4 regions of the Affinirhizobium gouqiense genome follow, and region 4 is predicted to be linked to each of the others. Evidence: predicted binding sites of a transcription regulator. Region 4 holds the regulator's gene; each other region holds the start of a gene.
The links. Region 4 encodes LexA, which represses DNA repair genes until DNA is damaged. Its sites were predicted from a motif close to TGTTCNNNNTGTGTTCNG; they were not measured.

Region 1 (3,282 bases), 690 kb from region 4:
CCCAGCAGATCGGCATAGACGCGGCCGATCGCCACGGCCTCATGCTCTATGGAGAAGTTCTTTTGCATATGGGCAAGCGCTGCGGCGCCCTCTGTCTCGCAAAGCAGGGGAGTGTCGAGATAGGGCCTGATGCCGGCCGTGAAGCTATCAAGCGAGCCGCACTCGACCATGCGCCCGGTGCGGCCATCCTCGATCAGTTCGGCAAAGGCTCCCACATCGGCGGCAACCACCGGCACGGCGCTCGCCATGGCCTCCAGCGGGGTCAGGCCGAAACCCTCCCAGCGCTGCGGCGCCACGAACAGGTCGAGAGCCCGATACCAGGCATCGATATTGGTATGCTCGCCGACAAACAGGATGCGGTCGCCAAGGCCGGCCGCCTTGACACGGGCCTTCAGCTCCTCTTCGAAAGCGATGTGCTTGGCGGTGGCGCGGCCCGCGATCACGGCCTTCCAGTCCGGCCGATCGGGCAGGAGCCGGAGCATGGCGTCGACGAAGAGATCCGTTCCTTTCTGATGGCGCACGCGGCCAAAGCAGCCGACATAGCGGAAGGCCGGATCAAGACCGACGTCCCGCTTGGCCTGCGCCTTGTCCGAAGCCGGCAAAAAGCGAAACAGATCGATGCCGTGCAGGATCACGGTGCTGTCGCGCTCCAGATAGGAGGCGGTCTTGCCGCATACCGCGATCACATGATCCATTCTGGAGATCAGCCATTTTGTCCAGCCGCTGTGGTGTCGCTGCGAGGCCGACGTAAAGACGAGCTTCAACGGCATGCGCAGCAGGTCGCGCAGCACGATTCCCGGCAGCATTTCGATATTGCGGCGGGCATGCCAGACGCGGCAGGAACGGCCCGGCGGCGGGCGCCAGAAATGCAAGAGATCGCTCCCCTGTAAAGCCGGCAGCGTGTCGGGCAGGCCCGGACCAAGGGTAGCCACCCTCTGGCCCAGCCGGTTCTGGATCGGTACCAGCTGGATGACGGTCGAGGTCACGCCGGAAAGGCGCCGCTTGAAATGCGGCGCGATCACGTCAACCTGTCGCGGATCGATGGTCAAGGGAGATGCCCAGGCTTGAGGATATCAGCCCCAGCTGACCTGCAGCACCTCATAGGCCTTCGAGCCGCCCGGCGCGTTGACCTCGATGCTGTCGCCGACTTCCTTGCCGATCAGGGCGCGGGCAATCGGCGAGGAAATGGAAATCCGGCCTTCCTTCACATCGGCTTCCTGGTCGCCGACGATCTGATAGACCTTTTCCTCGTCGGTATCCTCGTCCACCAGCTTCACAGTGGCGCCGAACTTGATCTTGGAGCCGGACATCTTCGTCAGGTCGATCACCTCGGCACGGGCCGTCAGGTCTTCGAGCTCGGTGATGCGGCCTTCGTTATGGCTCTGGGCCTCCTTGGCAGCATGATATTCGGCGTTTTCCGAAAGATCTCCATGCGCACGGGCCTCCGCAATGGCTTCGATAATCCGGGGACGCTCCTCCTGCTGGCGCCAGCGCAGTTCCTCCTGCAGCTTGGTAAATCCGGACGGCGTCATCGGTACCTTGTCAACCATTTTGTCTTTCCTCAGTCTCATGGCCGCAACAGGCAGCCACAAAAAGAAACAGGTCCCGGAGCGATACTCCGGAACCATGCGAAATCCTCAATTTTGCGAATCATAGCAGAAACGCGGATCGAATTTCCAGAAGATTCGAAATAGTGCGGCCGCGCCCGGCTGCAAGGTGGTCCGATATCCTTGGCGCCGCGTATTGACTTCGAGGGCCGGAACAGATAGAGAACACACTAATGAAGAAGTCGCTAAAAGAACGCCTCGCGATCCTGTCGGATGCCGCCAAATATGATGCGTCCTGCGCATCCAGCGGCACGTCCAAGCGCAATTCGTCCGGCGCCGGCGGCGGATTGGGCTCCACGGAAGGGTCCGGCATCTGCCATGCCTATGCTCCCGACGGCCGATGCATCTCGCTTCTGAAGATCCTGCTCACCAATTTCTGCATCTATGATTGCGCCTATTGCATCAACCGATCGTCGAGCAATGTCGAGCGCGCCCGGTTCACGCCGGAGGAAGTGATCTGGCTGACGCTGGAATTTTATCGCCGCAACTATATCGAAGGCCTGTTCCTCTCCTCGGGGATCATCCGCTCCTCGGATCACACGATGGAGGAGATGGTCCGCATCGCCCGCGAATTGCGAACCACGCATAACTTCCGCGGCTATATTCATTTGAAAACCATACCCGAAGCCTCGCCGGGACTGATCGAAGAGGCGGGGCTCTATGCCGACCGCCTGTCGATCAATATCGAGCTCCCGACCGATAGCGGCATCGGCCGCTTCGCGCCGGAGAAGAAGCCCGACAATATCCGCCGCGCCATGGGTGAGCTCCGGCTGAAGATCGAGGATGCGTCCGAGCCGACGCTGCGCACGAAGAAGCGCAAGCATTTCGTCCCGGCAGGCCAGAGCACGCAGATGATCGTTGGCGCGGACGGTGCAAGCGATGCAACGATCCTCGGCACCAGCGCAAGGCTCTATGGCAGCTATGGCCTGAAGCGGGTCTATTATTCCGCCTTCAGCCCCATTCCCGATGCCTCCTCCAAACTGCCGCTGGTCAAGCCGCCGCTGATGCGGGAGCACAGGCTCTACCAGGCCGACTGGCTGTACCGGTTCTATGGCTTCGATATTGGCGAAATCACCTCGGTCACCGCCGATGGCAATCTGGACCTCGATCTGGATCCGAAACTGTCCTGGGCGCTGGCGCACCGCGATCGCTTTCCGGTGGATGTCAATCGCGCGGCGAAGGAGATCCTGCTGCGCGTGCCCGGCTTCGGCACCAAGACGGTCAAATCCATCCTGTCCTCGCGCCGCTTCCGCCGCATTCGCCTGGAGGATCTCGGCCGGCTGGGCGTCTCGCTGCGCAAGGTCCAGCCTTTCATCGTCGCGGAAGGATGGACGCCGCACAGGGTGCTCGAGCGGTCGGATCTGCGCGCGATGTTCGCGCCGAAGCCGGAACAGCTGACGCTGTTCTGATGCAGACGCTCCGTCTCAAAGGTCGCGGCGATTTCGACGAATGGCGCAATGCCGCGCGCCCGCTTCTGCTTGCCGGCGTGCCGCCGACGGAGATCGACTGGCGGTTGGAGGATGAGGCGGACGATCTTTCGGCCTTCGCCGTCGTCCCTCTTCCCGTGCCGGCTGTCGGCGAACCTCCTGCCGCAAGGCCTCCTGTGTCCGTGCCGCCGGCTTTCATCGAGCTGGCCCAAAGCGTCATCTGCCATTCCGATCCCGGCCGGTTCGCC
Region 2 (3,282 bases), on a different replicon from region 4:
GTGGTTGCTGTCCCAGACGGCATCCGCCTGAACGTCGCCGCTCTGGGCCATAAACGGCTTCGGCTTCCGGCCCTTGCCGGCGGCGATCGCCTCCATGGTTCGACCGGAGGCGACCGACGTTGCGTTGTCCTCGAGGACAGCCGCGCCATTTTCCTCGACCGAGAAATCGTCGTGATGCTTGATCAGCAGCCAATTGGTCCGCTTGCCGCCGTCACGGTCGTTGCGCATCCGCACCAGCACGAAGCTACCATGCAGCCGCTCGCCTTCCAGGGTGAATTTGAAATCGCCTTTGGCGAGAGCCTGCTCCGGCGTCTTGCTGCCTTCGGGCTCCCAGTAGCCGCGGTCCCAGAGCATCACCGTGCCGCCGCCATACTGTCCCTTCGGGATAGTGCCCTCGAAATCACCGTAGTCGAGCGGGTGGTCCTCGACCTCGACGGCCAACCGCTTGTCGTGCGGATCGAGCGAAGGCCCCTTCGTCACCGCCCACGACTTGAAGACACCATCGAGTTCGAGCCGCAAATCATAATGCAGCCGCGTGGCATCGTGTTTCTGGATGACGAAGCGCCTGCGGTTCGATGGCTTCAGCTTCGCTGCGCCGCTCGGCTCCTGCGTCTTCTGAAAATCGCGCTTTTGCTTGTATGTCGAGAGCTTGTCGTTGGCCATGGCAGTCCCCGGTACAAATCCGCCTCCTGTCACGTCCGGTTGACACAGTACGCGACTCAAGAGGCAAGAGGCCCCAGATTGTCGTTTTGTTCCATGGAGTTGGCCAAGGAGCGCGTTCGACTCTGAATGACTGACCGGGCCTCGACGGGAGTGATATGCGCTCTTGGCATAACTGCGGTGCATCAAAGTCTATTTAATAGGCGGCTCTAACGCGTATGATGTGTCTATCGAAGCGATGCACCTCCTCCCGCGTCGGTTCGATAGGCAGACGTCCTACTCCTCCTCCCAAGGGCGTTTGCGGGAACAGCAACACTCGTCCTCCCAGTTGCTGTTCGGTTATTTTCGGAAAGCCTGCCGCACCTCCTCCCGCGGCAGGCTTTTTCGTTTGGGCCGCTATCAAGCCGCGGCATGTTTCAGGTCCTTGTGCAAAACGCGGAAAAAAATGAGGCGGTGGAGTCACTTGGCTCCCGCAGCCTAGGCTCCTGATTCGTTTCATCATTTCGCCCGCAGCGCTTTAGCGGAGCCTAAATAAGCTCGATAAGACCGGCTTGACTCCTTCACGGATACGGAACAAAAGAAGAACACCAACAATTTTCCGGGGACATGAAGTCCCGTGCAACGCGAGCTGAGGAGGTCCGTGAACGATGTCGCGCGCCCATAATCCTCGGGTCATCGAGGAGCTGAGAGACCGCATCGCCTACCTGGAGGGCAGTGCGGCGAAGAAAGCCATTGTGCTGCCCTTCGGCGTTCGCGAGATGGACGAGCGATTGCCTGGCGGTGGGCTATCATATGGCGCTCTTCACGAGGTCGCCGGCGGCGGTTCTGGCACTGTGGACGGCGCGGCGGCCGCGTTGTTCGCCGCCGGCATTGCCGCGCGCTCGAAAGGCAAGGTGCTCTGGTGCCTGACGAGACCTGACCTGTTTTTCCCCGCCATCGCCCAGGCCGGCCTACATCCCGACCGCGTGATCTACTGCGAAGGCGACAAGGAGGAGGATGTGCTGGCTTCCATGGAAGAAGGGCTTTCCTTCGGCGGACTGGCGGCCGTGGTCGGGGAGCTGGTGCGATTGCCGATGGTGGCATCCCGGCGGCTGCAGTTGGCTGCCGAAAAGACAGGAACCATGGGGCTCGTTGTCCGCAGGTGGCGGCGGCAGACGGAAGCGTCGGACTTCGGCAATCCGACGGCCTCGACGACACGGTGGAGGGTGAGCGTGCTTCCGTCGGAGGAACTGCCAGTGGCAGGGGTCGGCCGTGCTCGATGGCTGTTGGAATTGATGCGCGTGAAAGCAGGCGAGTGTGCTGAGTTTGAAATAGGAGCCTGTGATGCCAAGGGTCGTGTGTGTCTACTTCCCCACTCTGTCAACAGACCGGATACGGCGACATGGAGGGGGAGCCGTGCCAGCTGATCAGCCGCTCGTCGTCATTTCAAAATCGGGCTCGAAGCGCTGGATCTCGGCGGCGGATACCGCCGCCCGCAAACTCGGCCTCAAGCTCGGCATGCCGGCGAGCAAAGCCCAAGCCATCGTCGCCAATCTAACGATGATCGATGCCGATCCTGCCGCCGACGCCGCTGCCCTTGAGCGCCTCGCGCTGTGGGCGCTGCGGCAATACAGCCCTGTCGTTGCCGTCGACGGCACTGACGGGATCGTCATGGACACGGAAGGCGCCGATCACCTTCAGGGTGGCGAACATCTGCTGATCTCGGGGTTGGTCAACGGCTTGCGAGCACGGGGCCTTACCGCACGTGCCGCCGTTGCCGATACATGGGGAGCAGCGCATGCGATCACCCGCTTGACGTCGGCGGAAACGACGGTTGTTCCAGTCGGCGGTGTTGCGAAAGCGGTGACTGGCTTGCCGATCCACTGTCTGCGTCTTCCACCAGACACCATCCATGGAATGCGGGTGATGGGCGTCGAGACGGTCGGTGAACTCTCCGCAATGCCGCGCGCGCCCGTGACGCTGCGATACGGTCCCGAGGTTGGCCGGCGGCTGGATCAGCTCTTTGGGCGAATGGCGGAACCCATCGAACCGTTGCGCACTCCGGAGCTTGTCGAGGCAGCGAAGAACTTTCAGGAGCCGATCGGCGCGGCGGAGACGATCGCCAAATATGTGCGCCGACTGGTCGCGGAACTCACCGCCAAGCTTGAGACACGCGGGCTCGGCGTCAGGCGTTCTGATCTCGTCATCCATCGTGTCGACAACACCCGCCAGTGCATTCGAGCCGGATTGGCAAAACCGGTGCGTGACCCCGCCCGGCTGTCAAAGCTGCTCTGCGACCGCATCGAAAAGATCGACCCGGGTTTCGGCATCGAACGCCTGGTGCTTGTCGCCATCATGGCAGAGCCACTCGAGGAGCGGCAGGCCGCATCCTCTCTGATCGAAGAAGCCGTGGTTGACGTGACACCGCTTGTCGACATTCTCGGCAACCGCGGTCAGCGTCTATACAGGGTTACGCCCGTTGCCTCCGACGTTCCCGAACGGTCGGTGATGCGCATCGGCCCGACGGCCGACGAAACCGGAGCGACATGGGCTGCCAGATGGCCGAGGCCGTCGCGGTTACTGGCGAACCCGGAACGGATCGACGTCACCGCTCTACTTCCCGACCAGCCGCCGGCCGTCTTC
Region 3 (3,282 bases), 830 kb from region 4:
ACCCCTGCCCCCGCTGCCGGAAACGCAGGCGCCGCAGGCCTGGCTCGATTATCTTCGCCGGCAGCGCAATGATCTGGAGGCGCCGGCGCGCAGCCTCGTTCCCGAGATCGACAGCCTGCTTGAGGCACTTGTCGAAAGCGGCGCGCAGGTGGCGCGCATGTCCGGCTCGGGGGCCAGCTGTTTCGGCCTTTACGAGAGCGGCGATGCGGCACGCGCGGCGGCCGGCCGGATTTCGGCGCAGCTGGCGGCAGGCCCTCGCAAGACCTATATCAGGGCGACACAGACGCTCGCTTGAGAGGACCCATGAGCCGAATTGACGATGCCCGCCCCTTCATTCCCGTCGGCATTGCGGTCCTGACCGTATCGGACACACGCCGGCTGGATACCGACACATCCGGTGATACGCTTGTCCAGCGCATTGCCGAGGCCGGCCATCGGCTGGTCGCCCGCGCCATCGTGCCGGACGAGCGCGAGGCCATTGCCGAGCAGGTGCGCATCTGGACCCGCCATCCGGAGATCGACGTGGTGATCACCACCGGCGGCACGGGCTTTACCGGCCGCGACGTGACGCCGGAGGCGCTGGAGCCGCTATTCGAGAAGCGGATGGACGGGTTCTCCGAAGTCTTCCACCGGATCTCCTACGACAAGATCGGCACATCCACCATCCAGTCGCGCGCCACCGGCGGCGTCGCCAATGCCACCTTCATCTTCGTTCTGCCGGGCTCGCCCGGCGCCTGCAAGGACGCCTGGGACGGGATCTTGCGCGCGCAGCTCGACTACCGCCACATGCCCTGCAATTTCGTGGAAATCATGCCGCGGCTGGACGAACATCTGAAGCGCGGCGGACAAGGCTGATCGCCGTCCTTCAAGGACGCGCAGCCCAGGCGGGCACGAGTTCGCTGATCAGCTGATAGGGCTTGCGGGCCTTTGCCAGATCGGCAAGCCGCATGCCCTGCGTGAGGCCGGCAAGTGCATCGCCCTTGCGCAGGATCAGGCCCTGTTCCAGCACCGGCCGGGCGAAAAAGCGCTTCATCAGCGGCCGCCGGTGATTGCGCGACGGCGAAAACCGCGCCGGCCGCGCCTGGAGCGCCACATGCTCCATCACCTCGTCCACCCAGCCCGATTGCGGTCTTGCTCCCGTTTCCAGCAGCATCAGCCATTCGCCGCGCGCCGCCTGCAAGACCTCGGCCAGGTCGCACTCCTGGTGAAACCGGCAGCCGGCGGCATCAGCCACCCGCGAGGACGCATCGGTGGAGCCGAGATCGATGACGGCGACATCGCTGACCAATCCCTCCACAGCGCCCGCCACCAGCACGGAAAGGGTCTGTGCCAGTTCCGATTCCTGATCGCGGCATTCCAAGAGGACAGTGAGCATGCGCCATGCTTACCGCATTGCAGCAGGAAATGCCACAAAACTGACATGTGGAATTTGTTCTTGCAATGTTCTCTTTTCCGGGCTAGAAAACAGGAACGGTGAATGGAGCATTTGCCGCTGGAGTTTCCCATGAACGAGCTGTCCCATCTGCGGCAGGACGCATTCGCGCCTGCTCATACGGCCGATATTGCCGATACGCTGGTCCAGGCCTCTGGTCTGCGCATCGATGGCGAACGCCGGCGCGGCCGGGGCGCGGGCCTCAATCCGAGCGGCCGCTTCGAGGAGAAGCGCCGCGAGGCTTTCGACGATGGCTGGCAGACGCTGGAGGAGCTTGCGCCCTTCAAGACCGAGGTTCAGGTGGAAAAGCCGAAGACGGCGATCACCCGCAATGATTCGCCGGATATCCCCTTCGACCGGTCGGTCAATCCCTATCGCGGCTGCGAGCATGGCTGCATCTATTGCTTTGCGCGGCCCACCCACAGCTATATGGGTCTGTCCGCCGGACTGGATTTCGAGGCCAAACTGTTCGCCAAGCCCGATGCGCCGCGCCTTCTGGAGCGCGAGCTGAGCCGGCGCGAGTATAAAGTGAAGCCGATCGCCATCGGCACCAATACCGATCCCTACCAGCCGATCGAGAAGGACTGGCGGATCATGCGCCAGCTGCTGGAGGTCCTGGCCAAGGCACATCATCCGGTGATGATCGTGACGAAATCGGCGCTGGTCCTGCGGGACATGGATATTCTGTCAGACATGGCCGCCAAGGGTCTCGCCAAGGTGGCGCTGTCGGTCACCACGCTCGACCGCAAGCTGGCGCGCAGCATGGAGCCGCGGGCTTCGACGCCGGAAAAGCGCCTTGATGCGCTTCAGAGGCTGAGCGCGGCGGGCATTCCGACCAGCGTGCTGGTTTCGCCCATCATCCCGGCGCTGAACGATCATGAATTGGAGCGGATCCTCGAAGCCGCCCAGGCGGCCGGTGTCTCCGCCGCAAGCTATATCCTGCTGCGGCTGCCCTTCGAGGTCAGCCCGCTGTTTCGCGAATGGCTGCTGCGCCATTATCCGGACCGCTACCGGCACGTCATGTCGCTGATCCGCTCGATGCGCGGTGGGCAGGATTACGATGCCGAATTCGGCAAGCGGATGAAAGGCGAAGGTCCCTATGCCTGGCAGATTTCGCGCCGCTTCGACATTGCCACCAAACGGCTTGGGCTTGGCCGGCGCGGCGTGACCTTGCGCGACGACCTGTTCATCCCGCCGGCCGGCGGCGGCGTGCAACTCTCGCTCCTCTGACACCCGGCAAAGGGGGCGACCATACCGCATGCAGGCTCGCCGCAAGGCGGGGGCATGACGGAGCGGGAAATTCCGCAGCAGCGCGCGCCCGCATCTGCATGCGGTTGCGCAGACGTGATCCGATCCGGGAACGGATCGGTATTAGCTCTTATGATTTTCGGCAGGGTCCGCCGCCTCGGCCATGCCGGAGAGCCCTGGAACCATCCGCCCCCTTGGATGGAGGAAGCGATGCCGCCTCACCGCTTCTGCCAGGGCTTGCGGGGAATCGGGTGCGTGTGCGAGTGAATGCCGCATGTTGAAACGCACACCATCTGATTCCCCGAGCCTTTCCGCCGCGCTCCCGCGCGAGCCCGAGCGCTTGCCGCCTCGTGATGCCGACGGCTTGGCTCCGGCCGCTTCGGATCGCGCGACGCCGGATGATCCTGAAGGTCTGTCGCCGCTTAGGCCGGATTTCTCCCTCGAGCTTGCCGCCCGCGCCGCGGGACATTGGCCGGTTGCCGGTACTGACGAAGCCGGCCGCGGCCCGCTCGCGGGTCCTGTTGTGGCCGCTGCCGTCATTCTCGATCCCGATCGCATTCCGGAAGGCCTCGATGATTCCAAGCGGTTGACGAGCCGTCAGC
Region 4 (3,282 bases):
GGCAAGGGTCTCGACGAAACGCCGCTCGCCGCCGGTCGAGCCGCCCTGCCCTCCCGGCTGCTGCACCGAATGTGTCGCATCGAAGATGACCGGAGCGCCGAGATCGGCCATGATCGGCAGCGACCGCATGTCGGAAACCAGCGTGTTATAGCCGAAGGATGCGCCCCGCTCGCACAGGAGCACATTCGGATTGCCGCTTTCGGTGAACTTGGCCAGCACATTCTTCATGTCCCAGGGCGCCAGAAACTGCCCCTTCTTGACATTGATGACACGGCCGGTCGCGGCGGCGGCGACCAGGAGATCGGTCTGCCGGCACAGAAAGGCGGGGATCTGCAGCACGTCCACCGTCTCGGCAACGATCGCGCATTGCTCCTCGGTATGGACGTCGGTGAGCACCGGGAAGCCGAATTCCTGCTTCAGATCCGCAAAGATCTCCATCGCCTTTTCCAGGCCGATTCCTCGTTTGCCCGCGATCGACGTGCGGTTGGCCTTGTCGAAGGAGGATTTGTAGATCAGGCCGATGCCGAGCCGGTCGCAGATCTCGCGGATGGCGCCGGCCATCATGAAGGCGTGGTCGCGGCTTTCCATCTGGCAGGGACCGCAGATCAGCGAAATCGGTGCCTGATTGGAAAAGCGGACCTGGCGCGCCCCGTCGCCGACCACAATCTCGGAATTGGCCTTGACCGTCATCATCAAATCCTCACATCCGTTCGCCGCAAGCGGGCGGCGCGCCGCGGGGCGCTTTGCGCGCCGGCCCGGCCTGTTTGTCTTTCCTGACGCTAGCCCTTAGCAGCGGCCAGTATCTCTGTCACCGACAGATCGGCATGGCGGGGCGCATTTGCAAATCGTCAAGCCCGCCGCGCATTTTTGGGCCAGAAAGCAGCATCACGGCTTGCGGAACACATGTGGAACAGATAGTGTCCGTTCTGGATTTGTTTCCATTGGGGCTTTCGACGATGCTGACTCGCAAACAACAGGAACTGCTTCTGTTCATTCATGAACGCATGAAGGAGTCCGGTGTACCTCCATCCTTCGATGAAATGAAGGATGCTCTCGATCTCGCGTCGAAATCCGGCATTCATCGCCTGATCACCGCGCTGGAAGAGCGCGGCTTCATTCGCCGGCTTCCGAATCGCGCCAGGGCGCTTGAAGTCATCAAGCTTCCCGATGCCTATACCCCGCCGGCGCAGCCGCGGCGCGGCTTCTCGCCCAGCGTGATCGAAGGCAGCCTTGGCAAGGCGCCGCCGAGCAAGCCGGCCGCACCGCAAGCGCCGGTGGACGACCAGCGCTATTCGGCCAATGTGCCGGTGATGGGCAGAATCGCTGCCGGTGTGCCGATCTCCGCCATCCAGAACAACACGCATGAGATCAGCGTCCCCATCGAAATGCTGGGCAATGGCGAACATTACGCGCTTGAGGTCAAAGGCGATTCGATGATCGAGGCCGGCATTCTCGACGGCGATACGGTGATCATCCGCAATGGCAGCACGGCCAGCCCGGGCGATATCGTGGTGGCGCTGGTGGATGATGAGGAAGCGACCCTGAAGCGGTTCCGTCGAAAGGGCGCCTCGATTGCCCTGGAGGCGGCCAATCCCGCTTATGAGACGCGGATTTTCTCGTCGGACCGGGTCAAGGTCCAGGGCAAGCTCGTGGGTCTCATCCGCCGTTACCATTGATCAGGCGCCGGAGATGGTCCGGCAGGTGATTGTCGAAGCTGCGCGTGGTCCAGGCATAGGTGCGGTGGATCTGCCAGGGACGGAGTTGCTCCGTCTCGACGGGCATGGCGGCTGTCATCGACCAGGCTTTGCGATCGGCACTTCCGCCAAACTTCAGCGTCACGGCTCCCAGTCGACGCAGGTGATCACCGGTGATCAGGACGGCGCCCGAGCGGCAGGCCTGCATTCGCGATCGTCGTGCGATGACGAGATCGGCGCTGTCGCAGGCGGAGCCGACATAACGGGCATCCTCGAGAAGCACGATGCGCACGCCGTCGCTGGTCCGAATGAGGCAGGCCTTGCCCCGGAGGCAGCTGAAATGACGGCCGTCGCTGCGCTGAAGCCAATGGCTGAGCTGTGCCTTCATTGACGTCAGCTGATCATGCGTCAGCACCTCCTTCACCCGCGGCTTAGCGGAGGGCTTATCCTTCTCCCGCGGCCTTGCGCCGCCTCGATGGTCCCGGCGAGCTTCGGCGGCAGACGTCCTGCTATTGTCCGTCACCTCTTCTGCCGGTCTCGTCGTGGTGATGCGGTAGGCATTCTGCCATTGCCGATAGAGGAATTCCGGTGCGTGCGCGCGGCTGATCATCGCCTCCTTATCTGAGAGAACGGCCGCCAGTGTGCCATCCTCCGAAATCAGCAGGTCGGGCGGCGGCATCACCCGGGCCAATCCGGCCAGAGCGAGGGCCGCAGCCAGGACAGGCAGGCCGATCAGCTTCAGCTGGGTGCGCAGGAGGACAAGGCAGGTCAGGCCGAGGGAGGCCAGCGGCAGAAAAAGCGCCGGCGGCTGTCCCGTGGCCGCGATGCCGCCCCAACTCGCCACATGCGTGGCAATGGCGATCACCATATCGACAGCCACGCCCATGAGGGAGAAGACGGGGCCGTCCAGGCCAAGCGGCATGGCCAGCATGCCGATCAGGGCAGCGGGCATGACCACAAAGGAAATCAGCGGCATGGAGGCCAGATTGGCCGCTAGGCCATAGGTGGTGATCTGATGAAAATGCCCTGCCGAGTAGATCGTGGTGGAAAGTCCACCGATCAGCGAGGTCATGAAGGCCTCCAGCAGCAGCACCCACGCAAAGCGGCCCGCCGTTGCCACCAGCCACAGGAGCCCGGGTCGACGCGGCTGCCGGCCCATCTGCGGCGCCCGCCGGCGCTGGGCGCGCGTATAGACGGCCACCAGCGCCCCAGTCGCGGCGAAGGACATCTGGAAGCTCGGCCCCATCAGCGCCGAGGGCGCGATCGCCATGACCAGAATGGCCGAGAGGGCGACCGTGTGCACGCTCACGGAGGGGCGATCGACGAAGATCGCGAGCAGCATGACCGCCATCATCAGATAGGCGCGCTCGGCAGAGACGCCGAAGCCGGAAATCAGGTAATAGGCGGTGACGAGCAGCAGCGCGCCGCCTGCGGCGATCTTCTTGATCGGCCATCGCTGCGCAATCACCGGCGCCAGAGCGAGAAGCCGGCGCAGGCCGACAAAGCAGATTCCCGCCGCCAGCGCCATGTTCAAGCCGGAAATCGCGACGATATGCGAGAGCCCGGCCAGTCGCAGAGCCTCGACCGT

Region 1: QTJ18_RS15760 (putative DNA modification/repair radical SAM protein) is a predicted target of LexA. The motif match lies at 1,758-1,775, and genes of this name have one in related genera.
Region 2: QTJ18_RS01210 (ImuA family protein) is a predicted target of LexA. The motif match lies at 1,230-1,247, and genes of this name have one in related genera.
Region 3: QTJ18_RS08350 (PA0069 family radical SAM protein) is a predicted target of LexA. The motif match lies at 1,431-1,448, and genes of this name have one in related genera.

The regions. Positions count from the first base shown of each region.
Region 1 covers NZ_CP129382.1:1,536,344-1,539,625, reverse strand. The annotation lists gene QTJ18_RS15770 (glycosyltransferase family 4 protein) at 1-1,049, opposite strand, end outside; gene greA (transcription elongation factor GreA) at 1,074-1,550, opposite strand; gene QTJ18_RS15760 (putative DNA modification/repair radical SAM protein) at 1,781-3,016, shown strand; gene QTJ18_RS15755 (UdgX family uracil-DNA binding protein) at 3,016-3,282, shown strand, end outside.
Region 2 covers NZ_CP129380.1:185,601-188,882, forward strand. The annotation lists gene ligD (DNA ligase D) at 1-663, opposite strand, end outside; gene QTJ18_RS01210 (ImuA family protein) at 1,308-2,066, shown strand; gene QTJ18_RS01215 (Y-family DNA polymerase) at 1,984-3,282, shown strand, end outside.
Region 3 covers NZ_CP129382.1:12,940-16,221, reverse strand. The annotation lists gene QTJ18_RS08365 (4-(cytidine 5'-diphospho)-2-C-methyl-D-erythritol kinase) at 1-295, shown strand, start outside; gene moaB (molybdenum cofactor biosynthesis protein B) at 304-855, shown strand; gene QTJ18_RS08355 (glycosyltransferase family protein) at 866-1,375, opposite strand; gene QTJ18_RS08350 (PA0069 family radical SAM protein) at 1,505-2,662, shown strand; gene rnhB (ribonuclease HII) at 2,955-3,282, shown strand, end outside.
Region 4 covers NZ_CP129382.1:846,126-849,407, reverse strand. The annotation lists gene kdsA (3-deoxy-8-phosphooctulonate synthase) at 1-693, opposite strand, end outside; gene lexA (transcriptional repressor LexA) at 957-1,676, shown strand; gene QTJ18_RS12470 (ComEC/Rec2 family competence protein) at 1,657-3,282, opposite strand, start outside.